2 regions of the Streptomyces umbrinus genome follow, and region 1 is predicted to be linked to the other one. Evidence: riboswitches for the same ligand, from Rfam matches in the RefSeq annotation. Region 1 holds a riboswitch; the other holds the start of a gene.
What was found. Region 1 has a riboswitch for cobalamin ahead of QF035_RS43155 (ABC transporter substrate-binding protein). Riboswitches for the same ligand answer to the same signal wherever they lie in the genome.

Region 1 (7,520 bases):
TCGTCCAGGAGCAGTTCGCGGGGTTCCTGGGCGAGTGCGCGGGTGATCTGCACGCGCTGGCGCTCGCCGCCGGAGAGGGTGTGCCAGGACTGGCGGGCGAGTCCGGTCAGACCGGTGCGGTCCAGCGCGTCGCGTACGGCCCGTTCGTCCGCCTCGGACGCGGGGGTCCAGGCGCGGCGATGGGGTGTGCGGCCGAGCCGTACGACATCCTGGACGCTCAACTCGACCTGGGTGTCGGCCTGTTGCTCGACCACGGCGACACGGCGGGCGATGTCTCGGCGTCCCAGGTCGGCGAGGGGGCTGCCGTCGAGGGTGACGACACCGGAGGCCGGGGCGAGGACGCCGGCGAGCAGGCGCAGGAGGGTGGACTTGCCTGAGCCGTTCGGGCCGAGCAGTCCGACGGTGGTGCCGGGGGCCGGGATGATGCTGACGCCGTCGAGGATGACGCGGCCGTCGGCGGTGCGCGTGACGCGGTGAGCGCGGAGGCCCTCTCCGGGTGCCGCATGCGCGCCCTCGGTTCCCGACGCCGCCTGCACGCGCTCGGTTCCCGGCGCCGCCTGTGTGTCCTCGGTTCCCGACGCCGCCTGCACGCGCGCCCGTGAGTGCTCGGTGCTCTTGATGCCCTCCGCCGTCATCACGCCCTCCGCGTCCGGTACAGCACCAGCACGAAGACCGGTACGCCGATCAGCGAGGTCACCACGCCCACCGGTACCTCCTGGGGATCGAGGACGGTACGCGCCAGGGTGTCCACCCACACCAGGAACACCGCTCCGGCGAGGGCGGTGACCGGCAGCAGCCGGGCGTGCCCCGCCCCCACCAACGCCCTTGCCGCATGCGGGAGTACGAGGCCGACGAAGCCGATCGCGCCGGCCGAACTGACTAGCGCGGCGGTCAGCAGCGCCGTGGCACACAGCAGCACCAGTCGCGTACGGGCCACGGAGACCCCGAGCGTGGCGGCGGCATCCTGGCCGAAGGCGAACGCGTCGAGCGCCCGCGCGTACCCGAGGCACACCAGCAGTGTCACCGCGAGGACCGCGAAGCACACCCAGACGTCGGTCCAGCCGACCCCGCTCAGCGAACCGAGCAGCCAGAACAGCACCCCGCGGGTGGTCTCGGCGTCCGCGGCGGTCATCACGACGAAGGAGGTGAGCGCGGAGAAGAGCTGCATCGCGGCGACCCCGCTCAGCACCACCCGGTCCGTCGCCCCGCCCAGAGTGTGGCTGAGCAGCAGGACGAGCCCGAACGACAGCACCGCACCGAGGAACGCGCCCGCGGAGACCGAGACCAGGCCTCCGCCGACACCGAGGACGACCACGATCACGGCGCCGGTCGAGGCGCCCGAGGACACCCCGAGGACGAACGGGTCGGCGAGCGGGTTGCGCAGCAGGGACTGCATCACCGCGCCGCACACGGCGAGTCCGGCTCCGCACACGGCCGCCAGGAGCGTGCGCGGCAGGCGCAGCTCCCAGACGATCCCGTCCCGGATCGGGGTCAACTCCGAGCTGCCCCAGCCGAGATGGGACGCGACCACGGACCAGACGTCGCCGACCCGGATGTCCGCGGGGCCGACGGTGATCGCGACGGCGGCGGATGCGAGGAGCAGGGCGACGCCCGCGGCGATGAGCAGTCCCAGGCGTGGCCGTGTCACCCGGTGAGCCCGAACTCCCGCAGGGCGGAGGCGACTTGCTCGACGCCCTCGACCGTGCGGATGGTCGGGTTCATCGCCTGCCCGCTGAGCAGGACGTACCGCTTCTTCCTGACGGCGGTCATGTTCTTGGTGACCGGGTCGGACTCCAGGAACTCGATCTTCTTCTTCGCGGACTCGGCGGTCTGCGACTTGCGCGTCAGGTCGCCGATGACGAGCACATCTGGGTCGCGGTCGGCAACGGTCTCCCAGTTGATCTGGGGCCACTCCTCGTGTGTGTCGTCGAAGACGTTCTTCGCGCCGAGGGTCCGGGTGATGACGCCGGGTGCGCCGCAACAGCCCGCCATGTAGGGCGAGTCGGAGTTGGCGAACCAGTACAAGAGGGTGACGTCGGAGGCGTCGATCCCCGAAGTGGCCTTCTTCGTCCGCCGCTCGAGGTCTGCGACGAGTTGCTCGCCCCGCTTCTCGACGCCGAACACCTCGGCCAGGTCGCGCACTTCGCCGTAGACGGCGTCGATGCCGAGGGCCTTCTTCCGTGAGCCGTCGCCGCCCGAGGCGTTGTCCTTGCCGACGCAGTCGGACGGCGAGACGTAGGCGGGCACGCCGAGCTTCTCGAACTGCTCCCGGGTGGCCACGCCTCCCTTGCCGAGCGTCGACACGAACGAGGCGGCGACGAAGTCGGGGTCGGCGTCCAGGACCCGTTCGAAGGAGGGGTTGTTGTCGGCGATCCGCTCCACCTTCGCGTTCGCCTTCTCCAGGCCCTTCATCACCGGGTCGGTCCAGGTCGCGGTGCCGGCCATGCGGTCGGCGAGGCCGAGCGAGAGCATGATCTCGGTGGTGCCCTGGTTGAGGGAGACGGCCCGCTTCGGCGGGGACTCGACGCGTACGGTCTGTCCGCAGTTGTCGAGGGTGACGGCGGCCCCGGAGTCCGCATCGGACGACGAGTCCTCCGAATCTCCCGAACCGCAGCCGGTCAGCAGGAGAGCCCCGGACAGGACGAGGGCAGCGGGACGGGCAAGACGTGCGACGGGCACGGGAGTTCCTCAGTCGTCGAGGGCTCGAACGCGGAGCCCGGTCGTACGGTGCTCCCCCGTCGGCGCGTGACCGCGGAGGCCGCCAGCAGGTCTTCGGACTCGGGGTCACCCGGACGAGGCGCCTTCCCGGACCGTCATACCGGTCCAGTGGCCGATGCCCCGCCCGTCACCCTCACCGCTGCGCGTCAGCTCCGGATTCCCACCGGATTCCCTGACCCACGTACATGGGTTCGACTGGCCTCGGCAAGCTATCACGGCGGGTGCCGCGGACCGGCGGGCGGACCGGCAGGACGGGGCCCAGCAGCCGCTCCACCTGTTCCGGCGGTGTTCACGGCCACGCCACGCCCCTGCCCCCGCCCCTGCCCCCGCGGCCTGAATGAGTGGTTCCGCTAGTTGAGTCTCTCGGAGGCACCGGAGGGCCACCCCATGACCGGGACCGAAACGGCGGGGACCGCATCCACTCCCCCGCCCTCGTCCGCACCCGCTTCCCCGTCCCCGTCCCCGTCCGCACCCGCACCCGCACCCGCACCCGCACCCTCGATCAACCGTCGTCGCTTTCTGCTCGCGTCCGGCGCCGTCGCGGCGGGAGCGACCGGCGGAGCCGCGGCCCTCTTCCCACGGCAGCGCCCGACCCCCTCCGCGCTCCCCGCCGCGGAGAGCGCGGCCCCGCAGGCGCCCCTCGCCATCCGACGGCCGGCGCACCGGGCGCCGCGACGCGCGGCCCCGTACGCGGCGACAACCCTGGAGACGACGGCTCGCCTCAGCGGCCACGCGCACGCCGACACCTACCGCCGCCTCGTCTCGGGCCCCGGTTGGCCCATCGTCGTACGCGGAGATCTCGCGCCCGCCGCCACCGGCCGCCAGGACCGGCGCACACCGCTCGCGTGCTTCGTGCAGTTCACCGACCTGCACCTCACGGACGTGCAGAACCCGCTGCGCACCGAGTTCCTGCGGTCGCGCAGGCCCGCCGCGTGGCGGGCCCAGGAGGCGCTGACGGTGGCGGGGGCGGTGGCGCTCGTGGAGCAGGTGAACGCACTCGGCGAGGGCCCGCACACCGGCCTCGCGCCCACCTTCGTGATGACGACGGGCGACAACGTCGACAACAACTCCGCGATCGAACTGGAGTGGTTCCTCACGCTGATGAGCGGCGGCAGGATCACTCCCAACAGCGGGGATCCGTCGGTGTACGAAGGCGTTCAGAACTCCGGCCTGCCTCTCTACTGGCACCCGGACGACGCTGCCCTGCGCGACCTGGACAAGCGGCGCGGGCTGCCCCGCATACCCGGCTTCCTCGACGCCGCGATACGGCCCGTGACCAGCCCGGGGCTCGACATCCCCTGGTACTCCACGGTCGGCAACCACGACGACATTCCCGGCGGCTGTCTGTCCCCCGCGCTGGGCGACTTCGCCGTCGGCTCCCGCAAGCTGCTCTCGGTCCCGGCCACGGACGCGGCCGCCTACGCGAAGGCGCTGAACTCCGGCGACGACCCCAAGAGCGAGGTGCTCTCGGCGATCCTGAAGCGGCACGCGGCCTCGGCGCGGACGGTGACGGCCGACGAACGGCGCCGCCTGTGCACCCCGCACGACTATCTGGCCGCGCATCTCGACCCCGTCCACGCCGGAGCGGGCCCGGTCGGCCACGGCTACACGGAGAACAACCTGGACGGCGACCGGATGTACTACACGTTCCGGGTCGCCGAGAACGTCATCGGCATCAGCATCGACACGACGTACCGAAGCGGCCACTACGAGGGCTCGCTGGGCACCGATCAGCATCGCTGGCTGGAGCGGACGCTGGCCGCGCACAACTCCCGGTCCTACGACGCCGACGGCCGCCTCGTACGCAACGCCGGGGCCGACGACGCCCATGTCCTGGTCTTCAGCCACCACCACAGTCCGAGCATGACCCGCCGCACCGACGCCGCCCGCGGCGAGGAGCCGCGGCACGACGGTGCGGAGGTCCTGGCCCTGCTCCACCGGTTCCCGAACGTGGTGGCCTGGATCAACGGACACAGCCATGTCAACCGGATCACGCCCCACGCGCACCCCACGCCCGCCCGGTCCTTCTGGGAGGTCAACACCGCCTCCCACCTGGACTACCCGCACCACGCCCGCGTGATCGAACTGGCCGACAACGGGGACGGCACGGTGTCCCTGTTCACCACCCTTGTCGAGTCGGCCGCCCCTCACCGCACCGACCCGGACTTCACCGACCTGTCGGCGGTGGGCCTGGCCTCCCTGTACCGGGAGCTGTCGTACAACGCCCCCGGCCTGGCCGCGGGCATGACGGCCGGCGTCCACGAGGGCTGGGCCGGCGGTCCCGGCGACCGCAACGTGGAACTGCTGGTGGCCGCCTCCGTGTCACGCTGACGCCGTCGCGCTGAAGCCACCGTCCCGGCGCGAGCCCGGTGGCAGGGGAATCACCGCGCCGCGCTCGCTGTTGTCGCGCGCAGCAGCCCTCGTACGCATCCCGCGTACACATCCCAAGGAGGCCGACCGTGTACGGCGACCCGGCAACGATCCGCAAGATCCTCAGCGAGTCCGGCGACACCTGGGCGATCGTCGGCCTGTCGTCGAACGAGCGGCGTGCCGCGTACGGCGTGGCGGACGTTCTCCAGCGCTACGGCAAGCGCATAGTGCCGGTCCACCCGAAGGCCGAGACGGTCCACGGTGAGAAGGGGTACGCCTCGCTGGAGGACATCCCCTTCGACGTCGATGTCGTCGACGTGTTCGTCAACAGCGACCTCGCCGGTCCCGTCGCCGACGAGGCGGTCGCCATCGGCGCCAAGGCGGTCTGGTTCCAGCTGGGCGTCATCGACGAGTCCGCGTACGACCGCACCCGTGCGGCCGGCCTCGACATGGTCATGGACCGCTGCCCGGCGATCGAGATCCCGCGCCTGGTCTGACGTGCGCGGTGGGTGCGGGACGTGAACCCACAGCCGAACGGGATGTGAACCCACAGCGGAACAGGGGCAGTTGGGCTGGTTATTGGTCTAGGCCAAACCGCCCTGCCCCAGTATCCTCATCCGTGGCCAGCGGCACACAATCCCCCCACCCAGGTTGCGTGCTGGCTCGGGCGACACCCACACAACCCTGCCCCAGGCAGCCGGGTGACTTCCCCACTCCCCGCCTCATGGAGGGTCACGGTGAAAGTTCGCACCCGAAGCACGGCGTTCATCGGCACCATCTGCCTCGTCGCATCCCTCGCCCTGACCACCGCGTCCGCCGACGAGCCCGCCGCCCCACGTCAGGCGGCGAAGGTCGCGCTGAGGGAAGTGGCCAAAGCCCAGAACCCGATCGCCGGCGCCGCCGGGCCCGGTGGCACGGTCTGGATAGCCGAACGCGCGGGCACGGTACGGGTCCTGGACGACAAGGGGCTCGGCGAACCCGTCCTCGACATATCCGGCGACACCACCACCGACGGCGAACGCGGCCTGCTGGGCATCGCGTTCGACAAGCGGTTCGCGCACTTCTACATCTCGTACACGAACCTCGAAGGCACCAGCACCGTCGACGAGTTCGCCGTACGGAACGGCAAGATCCGGCCGAACACCCGGCGCACCGTCATCACCCAGACGCAGCCCTACCCGAACCACAACGGCGGTGACATCAGGTTCGGCCCCGACGGCTACCTCTACATCGCGCTCGGCGACGGCGGCTCGGGCGGCGACCCGCACGGCAACGGACAGAACCTCGACACGCTGCTCGGCAAAATGCTGCGGATCGACCCGCAGGGCGGCAAGCCGTACGCGATCCCGCGGGACAACCCCTTCGTGAACGACCCGAACGCGAAGGACGAGATCTGGGCGTACGGGCTGCGCAACCCATGGCGGTTCTCCTTCGACGCACACACCGGCGACCTGCTGATCGGTGACGTCGGCCAGAGCGACTGGGAGGAGATCGACTGGGCCCCGGCGAAGAGCAGGGGCGGCGAGAACTACGGCTGGTCCCAGATGGAGGGCACCCATCCCTTCCGCGGCGGCACGGAACCCGCGAACCACGTGCCGCCGGTCCACGAGTACGACCGCACCGGGCTGGGCTGCTCGGTGACCGGCGGATACGTCTACCGCGGCAGGGCGATACCGGCCCTCAGGGGGCAGTACGTGTTCAGCGACTACTGCGACGGGACTCTGCGCACCCTGCGGATGAGGAACGGGAAGGTGACCGGCGAGAGCGACCTCGGAGTCAACGGCGGGGAGGTCATCTCGTTCGTACAGAGCGGCGACGGCGAGCTGTACGTGCTCGCCATCGGTGGCAGCGTCTCCCGCATCGACCCGGCGTGACCACTGCCCGCTGAAGCGGACCGACGAACCCGCTGAAGCGGACCGACGAACCCGCTGAAGCGGACCGGCGAGGGAGAACGGCCCGCTGCCCGGCGATCGAGATCCCGCGCCGGGCCGCGGAGCCGGCGCGCGCTCACAGGTTGCGCGGTGCCGGCGCCGCCTGCCCGTACGCGCGCCGACTCGCGTCGGACGGCGCCTCGAAAAGGGAGCCGGACTCTTCGGCCCAGGCCGCCTGCCGCGTGGGCGCACGTCGGCCGGTGACGGGTCGCCTCCAGTCGCCGTCCCCGAGGACCAGCATCGGGTCGAACATCACGACCACTCCCGCGAGCAGCAGGAAGAGGGCGGGGCCGAGGAGCATGGGGAGCAGGAGCGTGTAGGCGGAGCCGCCGGCGCCTGGCGAGCCGGTCGCGTCGTGGAGGTGCACGCTGACGGCCGCCATGCCCGTGTAGTGCATGCCGGAGACGGCGACGCCCATGACGAGGCTGGCCCCCAGGCTGGTCATGAAGCCGCGGATCGCGACCGCGGCCCAGAGTGCGGCGGTCGCGGCGAGGATGGCGA
Region 2 (7,520 bases), 1.2 Mb from region 1:
AGCGCGACACCGGCGCCGAGATCCTGGTCGGCGGTTCCGTCGCCGCCTCCCAGGACTTCGCGGACACGGTCGCTCAGCGGCTGCCGCTGTTCGTCGCCGTCGTCGTCGGCATGTCGTCGCTGCTGCTGATGCTGGTCTTCCGGTCGGTGTGGATCCCCGTCAAGGCAGCACTGCTGAATCTCCTCTCGATCTCCGCCGCGCTCGGCGCCATGACCCTGGTGTTCCAGTACGGCTGGTTCGGGGTGCAGCAGGGGCCGATCGAAGCCTTTCTCCCCGTGCTGATCTTCGCCATCGTGTTCGGACTGTCCATGGACTACGAGGTGTTCCTGGTCTCGCGGATCCACGAGGAGTGGGAGCGCACGAAGGACCACTCCCTCGCGGTGCGGGAAGGACTGGCCACCACCGGCAAGGTGATCACGGCTGCCGGAGCCATCATGATCGTGGTGTTCGGCGCCTTCATGCTGAGCCCCGACCGGATGCTCCAGCAGTTCGGGCTGGGCCTCGCCGTGGCGATCCTGGTGGACGTGTTGGTCATTCGCTGCCTGATCGTCCCCGCCGTCCTGCAACTGCTCGGCAAGCGGGCCTGGTGGCTGCCCGCCCCGCTCGCCCGGCGACTGCCCAAGGTGGCGCTCGAAAGCCCCAGGGAAAGCTGACGACCGACCCTGGAAAGCCGAGTGCTCTGCGGGCGCCCGCGATGTGCACGGGACCCTGCCCGGCAGGGTCCCGTGCACACGTCGGATTCAGAAGGGCGTCACCGCCACGAACGAACTGTCCTGGCGGAACAGGTCCGTGCCGTTCGACGGGTCGACGCGGAGTTGGTAGTTGTAGTGGCGCAGGTAGTAGCCGGGGTAGTTGTACGACTCCAGGCGTACGGAGGTGCCGGTGCGGGCGATGAAGGTGGCGTCCCTGGCGAACGTCGACGAGCCGTCGTTCGCGTCGAAGCGGCCCCGGAAGTCCCAGTGCCGCAGGTAGTTGCCGGCCGCGTTGCGGAACGAGTAGCCGTTCGCGTCGGCGAGGCCCGCCACGATCGTGAAGGTGGACGCCTGTTTCTCCGCGGTCGTGCTGGAACTGGTCAGCACGGGGAGGTTGAGCAGGGCGGACTGCTCCTGCCAGTAGCGGGTGGTGAAGTTGCCCGACTGGAGGTAGCGGGTCACGCCCGTCGGCAGGGTCACGCCGCCGGACACCGTCTCCTTCAGCACTGTGAAGTGGCGTGCCGTCCCCGAGATGGACGGCAGTGCCTTCGGCGCGCTCCAGGTGGCGAAGGTGTCGTAGCTGTCGCTGTAGTAGTAGCTGCCGTCGCCGTATCCGTCGAAGAAGATCCGCCATGCTCCGTTGTCGAGCTGTATCAGCGCGGAGCCCTCCCGAGTGCCGCCCCAGCCCGCCCAGTTCCCCGTCCTGCTGATCGTGTACGGGCCGGCGAGCGCGGTGCTGGTGGCGTACTCGATGTACTTGGACGTCTCGTTCTTCGTGAAGGCGTGGTACGTCGAGCCGATCTTCACGATGAACGTGTCGATGTGGTTGGCGCCGATGCCGGACAGCGCCACCGGTGAAGTCCAGGCGGTGAGCGCGGAGTTGGTGGCCTTGAGCAGATACGGGGTGAAGATCCACTCGTTGCTGGTCACCGAGCAGGACACGATGATGTTCACGCTGCCGTCGCTGTCGACGAACCACTCCGGTGCCCAGGCGCGCGACAGGTTCGCGATCGGCACGGTGTAGTCGTACAGGAAGGTCCAGTTGCTGCGGTCCGAGCTGCGGGCGAAGCCGATGGTGGTGCTGGTGTCCTGCCAGGTGTGCGTGGTGTAGGTGATGTAGTAGTAGCCGTCGGTGTGCTTGAAGACGCTGGCGTCGCGGATGCGGCCCGCGGGCGGCGTGTACGCGGACGCCTTGAGGAGCCGGAAGTCCGTCGCGTCGTCCGACTGGTAGACGTTCACCGTGCCGTCGTTGCTGTTGAGGAACGGCACGATGGTGTAGCGGGTGGCCGATCCGCGGGGCGGCGCCGCTGCGGAGGCCGTGCCGAGCAGGCCGGGTAGTCCGCCCACGACGAGCGCCGAGACCGGCAGCGCGGCCATCGCCCGCAACAGGCTCCGGCGGGAGGGCGCGAAGGGGCCCGAAGCGCCGGTCGCGTCGGCGGAGGTGACGGGTCTGTAGGGGTTTTCTGGCGTGATCATGTGCGGCTCTCCTCGCTGGGACTGCTCTGGTGCTGCTGGTTGTGCCAGTCCCGTGGGCCCCGGGGTCGTCCGTCCCGGGGCCCACGGGGTGGTTCAGAAGCGGGCTCCGACGGCCGCGCCGTTCTTCGGGACGAGCAGGTCCCGGGCAGGCGGCAGGGAGCCGTCGGTCGAACGCGGTCCTGTGATGGCGCCCGTGTTCGTGCTCACGACCGACGAGTCGTTCCAAGTCCCGCCCAGATCCCATGAGTTGCCCGTGGACGTGGTGCCGGAGCCGAGTGCCGCGGGCCGCGCGTCCGCGACGGACAGGTTGGCCGTGAGGACCGCCTTTCCGCCCGAGCCGTCGGCGTCGAAGCCCGTGCCCGTGTTGCGGAACGTGGTGGTGCGGCTGAGGGCGAGCGCGCCCGGATTGCCGTTGTCGGTGACTCCGTGCGCCGCGTTCCGGTACGCGAGCGAGTTGCGCAGGGTGTGGGCCACCGCCGGTGCCGGGCTCCCGCCGCCCAGCTTGAAGCCGTTGCCGTCGCCCGCGAAGTCCGGGAAGCTCCACCGGTTGAAGCCGTTGCCGTACGCGATCGTGTTCTCGACGACGATCGGCGAGGCGAACTTCCAGGCGTCGTAACCGTCGTCGACGTTGTTCCACAGCCGCGCGCCCCGCACGACGTTTCCGCTCCCGCTGCCCTCCTTGATGGCCAGCCCGTCCGCGCTCTCGCCGTTCTTGCGCGGGTCGCGGTTGCCGTAACTGTCCAGGTTCAGGATCTGGTTGCCCGCGGAGGCGCCCTGGAGCTGGAAGCCGGATTCGTAGTTGTCGTGGGTGGAGAGGCGGGAGAACACGTTGTTGTTGCAGCCGTCGCAGTAGAAGCCGTACGGCCCGTTGACGATCTCCAGACCGGAGACCCTCCAGTAGGAGGCCTCCTGGTGGACGGCCCCGCGCTCGGCACGAGGGATGCTGCCGCCGACCGGTGTGTGGCTGGCCGGGAGCTGTTCGCCGTCGATGACGACGCGCTCGCCCTGGTAGGAGCCGAGGGAGATCGGTTGCGTCGCCGTGCCCGAGGTGGTGATCGTGATGTTGTCGGTCAGGGCGTAAGTACCGCCCCGTACAAGGATGGTGTCGCCCGCCTTCGCCCTGTCGACGGCTTTCTGGACGGTCCGCAGCGGTTGGTCGAGAGTTCCGGCGGCCGAGTCGTTCCCGTTGACGGCCACGACGACGGTCGACGCCGCGGCTGCCGGGGTCGGTAGCACCATCGTCGCCAACACGGCACTCAACACTGTCCCGGTGAGCCTGCCCGCGATGCGCACGAGGCCTCCTTGTCTGCCGATCCGAAGGTTGTCGCGGGTGAGTGGTCGCACACACCGGGTTGGTTGCCGGGGTGTGCGCACCCGCCACGACGGATCGATATACCGAACGCAGTTCGGTAAACCGGTCAGAACGTAGAGTGCGGCCGTGACCACGTCAATAACTTCGACACGCTCAGCCACTTCTGGCTCCGCGGTCCGGTGCGCAGGCGGGTTTGGCCTGGCGATGCCCGGCTACCCGAACGGCGTGTCACTAACAGAGCAACAGGAACTCGTTCGTTTCCTCGAGGACCGGTTCGCCTGTGCGCAGGCCTGTACCGAGTGCGCACGGATCTGCGCCCTGCGCGCGAGCCTCGCCGAACTCGACGGCCCCGACGACCAGCAGGAGTTGAGGCGCAAGGGCATCCTCTGCGCGGAGGTCTGCGACGCGACCTGCCGCGCCCTGGCTGAGCAGACCACGCAGGCCGAGGCCGGGATGCGCGCCCAGGTGGAGTGGTGTCGTGCCGTCTGCCTGGAGACCGCCGATGTCTTCGACCGGAGCCGCGGTGCCGAGAAGGGCGCCGAGGCCTGCCGCGACTGCGCACGCGCCTGCACGGAGTTCCTCGCCCTGCTGAGGTGAGGCTCCGTGGAACGCCACCCGCTCCGAGGTGCCGGGTCCCGGAGAGCTGTTCAGGCGGGCGCCCGTCGGGGCCTCACTCTCCGAGGGCTCTCCCGACTCGTACATTCCAGCGCCCGGCCCGCCCGCTGAACTCCGTCACGACCAACGGCGGCACGTCGACACGCCAGAACGCCGAGTCCGGGGCCCCGAGCGTCCGCACCACCCCGGCGCGTACGATCTCCGGCTCGACGACGGCGATGATCCGCACGGAGCCTGCTCCTGAACCCTCGGCTGAGCCAGATCTTGAAGCCCCGGAACTCGGATCCGCCGCCGTCTCCAGCCACTTCGCGACGCGCTCGCACATCCCGGCCACCGACTCGCCGCCGTGCGGGGCGGACGACGGGTCCGTCAGCCAGCGCCCCACGGCCTCCGGCTCGTCGGCGCTCACCTCGGCGAGCGTGGCCCCGCGCCAGCGGCCCACGTCCAGGCCGGACAGCTCCGGCGGCTCGGTGACGGCGAGGGTGTCGAGCCCGAGGGCCGCCGCCGTCTCCCGGCAGCGAACGGTGGGCGAGACCAGGACCTGGTCGGCGGCCGGCAGCGAGCCCGCGGCGGCCTCGGCGAGCCGCAGCCCGGCCGGGTCCAGGGGGCATCCGTCGTCGAAACGTGCCTCCCGCAACGCCGCGCTCATCGCTGGTGAGATCAACATCACTCGGCTGGTCATCGGCCCGCCCTCGCGTTCCACACGTGCTCAACACCCCTGTCCGTACCGGGAATTGGGGGCGTGACCAGGGCACCGGCGCGCCCCCGGCATTCCGTGCGCCCTTGGCCGCGCCTCTGCTTCGCGGTACCTTCTCGTCGATATTGACGACGGTACGACGGAAGCCGGTGAGAATCCGGCACGGTCGCGCCACTGTAAGCCCCGCACAACCGCCCCCCGCCAGGGGAGGCGGAGGTCGAGCAAGTCAGACCCGTGGCCGTCGTCCTGTGCACCACCGAGATGGGACGCGAGTTCCCCCAGGAGGTCCTGCCATGGCGCAGTCCGCCGTCGCTCAGCCGACCGTAACCACCCCCGACGTACCCGCAAAGCTGCCGATCGGCGCGATCGCCCCCTGGGCGGTCTTCCTCGGCATCCTGATGCTGGTGCTGCTCTACTTCGTCGGCGCCGAACAGGGCGCCACCTCCCTGGTCTCCGGCGAAGGCGTGCACGAGTGGGTGCACGACGCCCGCCACCTGCTCGGCTTCCCCTGCCACTGACGGCGACAAAGAACCGACAGGACAACCCAATGAACTCCGTCACCGTCAGAAATCTCCTGGTGCGCGGCATGCTCGCGGGTCTTGCCGCGGGCGTGCTCGCCCTGGTCGTCGCCTACTTCCTGGGGGAACCCCGCGTGGACGAGGCCATCGCGTTCGAGGAGGCCCACGCCCACGAACACGGCGGCGAGGAACTCGTGACCCGTGCCATGCAGTCCACCGGCGGTCTGTCCACCGGCGTCCTCGTCTACGGGGTCGCGTTCGGCGGCATCGCCGCTCTCGCGTACTGCTTCGCGCTCGGCAGAATCGGCCGCTTCGGGCCGCGCGCGAGCGCGCTGCTGCTGGCGGGCGCCGGTCTGGTCGCGGTCTACCTGGTGCCGTTCCTCAAGTACCCGGCGAACCCGCCCGCCGTCGGCGACCCCGACACCCTCAACCAGCGCACCGCGCTGTTCCTCCTGATGATCGTGCTCAGCGTGCTGCTGGCCGTCGCCGCGGTGATCCTCGGCAAACGCCTCGCACCGCGCCTGGGCAACTGGAACGCCACGCTCGCCGCAGGCGGGTTCTTCGTCCTGGCCGTCGGCCTGGCGTACGCGTTCCTGCCGTCCTTCAACGAGGCGCCGGAAGGCTTCCCGGCGACCCTGCTGTGGCAGTACCGACTGGCGACCCTGGCCATCCAGGTGACCCTGTGGACCGCGTACGGCCTGGTCTTCGGGCTGCTCGCGGAGCGCGTGCTGGCTCCCAAGCCGGCCCGGGCCGAGGACGACAAGGCGGCCGAAGGACGGGCAACTCCCGTCGCGCACTGACCCGTTCAGACGCTGAGCGCTCACACACCGAAGGGCCCCTGGAGCACATTCCCGGGGCCCCTTCGTATGAGTGCGCATGAGTCCGTCCGTCAGGTGCGTACGTCACCGGCATTCCCAATTTCTGGAACACGTTCTACGGTGTGCGCCGTCAGGTCCGGGTGGCCGAACGAGCGGGCCAGTGGGAGCCAGGAGGCGCCGTGCATCTCGAATACACGCCGGAGCAGCAGCGGTTGCGCACCGAACTGCGCGCCTACTTCGCCGAGTTGGTCCCCGACGACGTGTACGCCCGCTACGGCGACCCGGCGGCGCAGAAGCGCTTCTACCGCGAGACCATCCGCCGGCTCGGTTCCGACGGCTGGCTCGGCGTGGGCTGGCCGAAGGAGTACGGCGGGCGCGGTCTGTCCCCGATGGAACAGTTCATCTTCTTCGACGAGGCCGCCCAGGCCGGTGTACCGCTGCCGCTGATGGCGCTCAACACGGTCGGGCCGACGATCATGCAGTTCGGTACCGACGAGCAGAAGGGGTACTTCCTGCCGAAGATCCTCTCCGGCGAGCTCGACTTCGCGATCGGCTACAGCGAACCCGACGCGGGCACGGACCTGGCCGCCCTGAAGACCAAGGCGGTCAGGGAGGGCGAGGAGGACACCGGCCACTACACGGTCAACGGCCAGAAGATCTGGACGACCAACGGCGACACCGCCGACTGGGTCTGGCTCGCCGTCCGCACCGACCCGGACGCCCCGCCGCACAAGGGCATCACCATGCTCCTCGTGCCGACCTCCGACCCCGGCTACTCCTGCACGATCATCAACACGCTCGCCTCGCACGACACCACCGCGAGCTACTACGAGAACATCCGCGTCCCCGCGTCCCGCCGGGTCGGCCAGGAGAACAAGGGCTGGCGGCTGATCACCAACCAGCTCAATCACGAGCGGGTCACCCTCGCCGCACACGGCACGATGGCCATCCGCGCGCTGCACGACGTACAGCGCTGGGCCATGGAGACCAAGCTCGCCGACGGCCGCCGCGTCGTCGACCTCCCCTGGGTGCGCCGCCGCCTCGCCCAGACCCACACGAAGCTCGACGCGATGAAACTCCTCAACTGGCAGATGGTGAACGCCGTCCAGGAGGGCACGCTCACCCCGCAGGACGCCTCCGCCGTCAAGGTGTACGGCTCCGAGGCCCGCCGGGACGCCTACGCCTGGCTCATGGAGGTCGTCGCCGTCGCCGGTGTCCTCAAGGAGGGCTCCGCGGGCGCCGTACTCCACGGCGAACTGGAGCGCGGCTACCGCTCGGCCGTTATCTTCACCTTCGGCGGCGGCAACAACGAGATCCAGCGCGAGATCATCTCGTGGATCGGTCTGGGGATGCCGAGGGTGCGGCGATAGCCCGAGGTGCCTGTTGATGTTG

Region 2: linked by a shared signal. The riboswitch ahead of QF035_RS48635 (CbtB domain-containing protein) and the one ahead of QF035_RS43155 (ABC transporter substrate-binding protein) in region 1 are both predicted to bind cobalamin.

The regions. Positions count from the first base shown of each region.
Region 1 is NZ_JAUSZI010000002.1:9,759,892-9,767,411, reverse strand. It holds gene QF035_RS43165 (ABC transporter ATP-binding protein) at 1-635, opposite strand, end outside; gene QF035_RS43160 (FecCD family ABC transporter permease) at 635-1,648, opposite strand; gene QF035_RS43155 (ABC transporter substrate-binding protein) at 1,645-2,679, opposite strand; cobalamin riboswitch at 2,747-2,933, opposite strand; gene QF035_RS43150 (TIGR03767 family metallophosphoesterase) at 3,106-5,049, shown strand; gene QF035_RS43145 (CoA-binding protein) at 5,178-5,585, shown strand; gene QF035_RS43140 (PQQ-dependent sugar dehydrogenase) at 5,826-6,962, shown strand; gene QF035_RS43135 (MHYT domain-containing protein) at 7,096-7,520, opposite strand, start outside.
Region 2 is NZ_JAUSZI010000002.1:10,952,627-10,960,146, forward strand. It holds gene QF035_RS48610 (MMPL family transporter) at 1-653, shown strand, start outside; gene QF035_RS48615 (glycoside hydrolase family 43 protein) at 741-2,069, opposite strand; gene QF035_RS48620 (right-handed parallel beta-helix repeat-containing protein) at 2,262-3,407, opposite strand; gene QF035_RS48625 (ferredoxin) at 3,685-4,077, shown strand; gene QF035_RS48630 (histidine phosphatase family protein) at 4,151-4,777, opposite strand; cobalamin riboswitch at 4,889-5,048, shown strand; gene QF035_RS48635 (CbtB domain-containing protein) at 5,086-5,310, shown strand; gene QF035_RS48640 (CbtA family protein) at 5,340-6,110, shown strand; gene QF035_RS48645 (acyl-CoA dehydrogenase family protein) at 6,308-7,498, shown strand.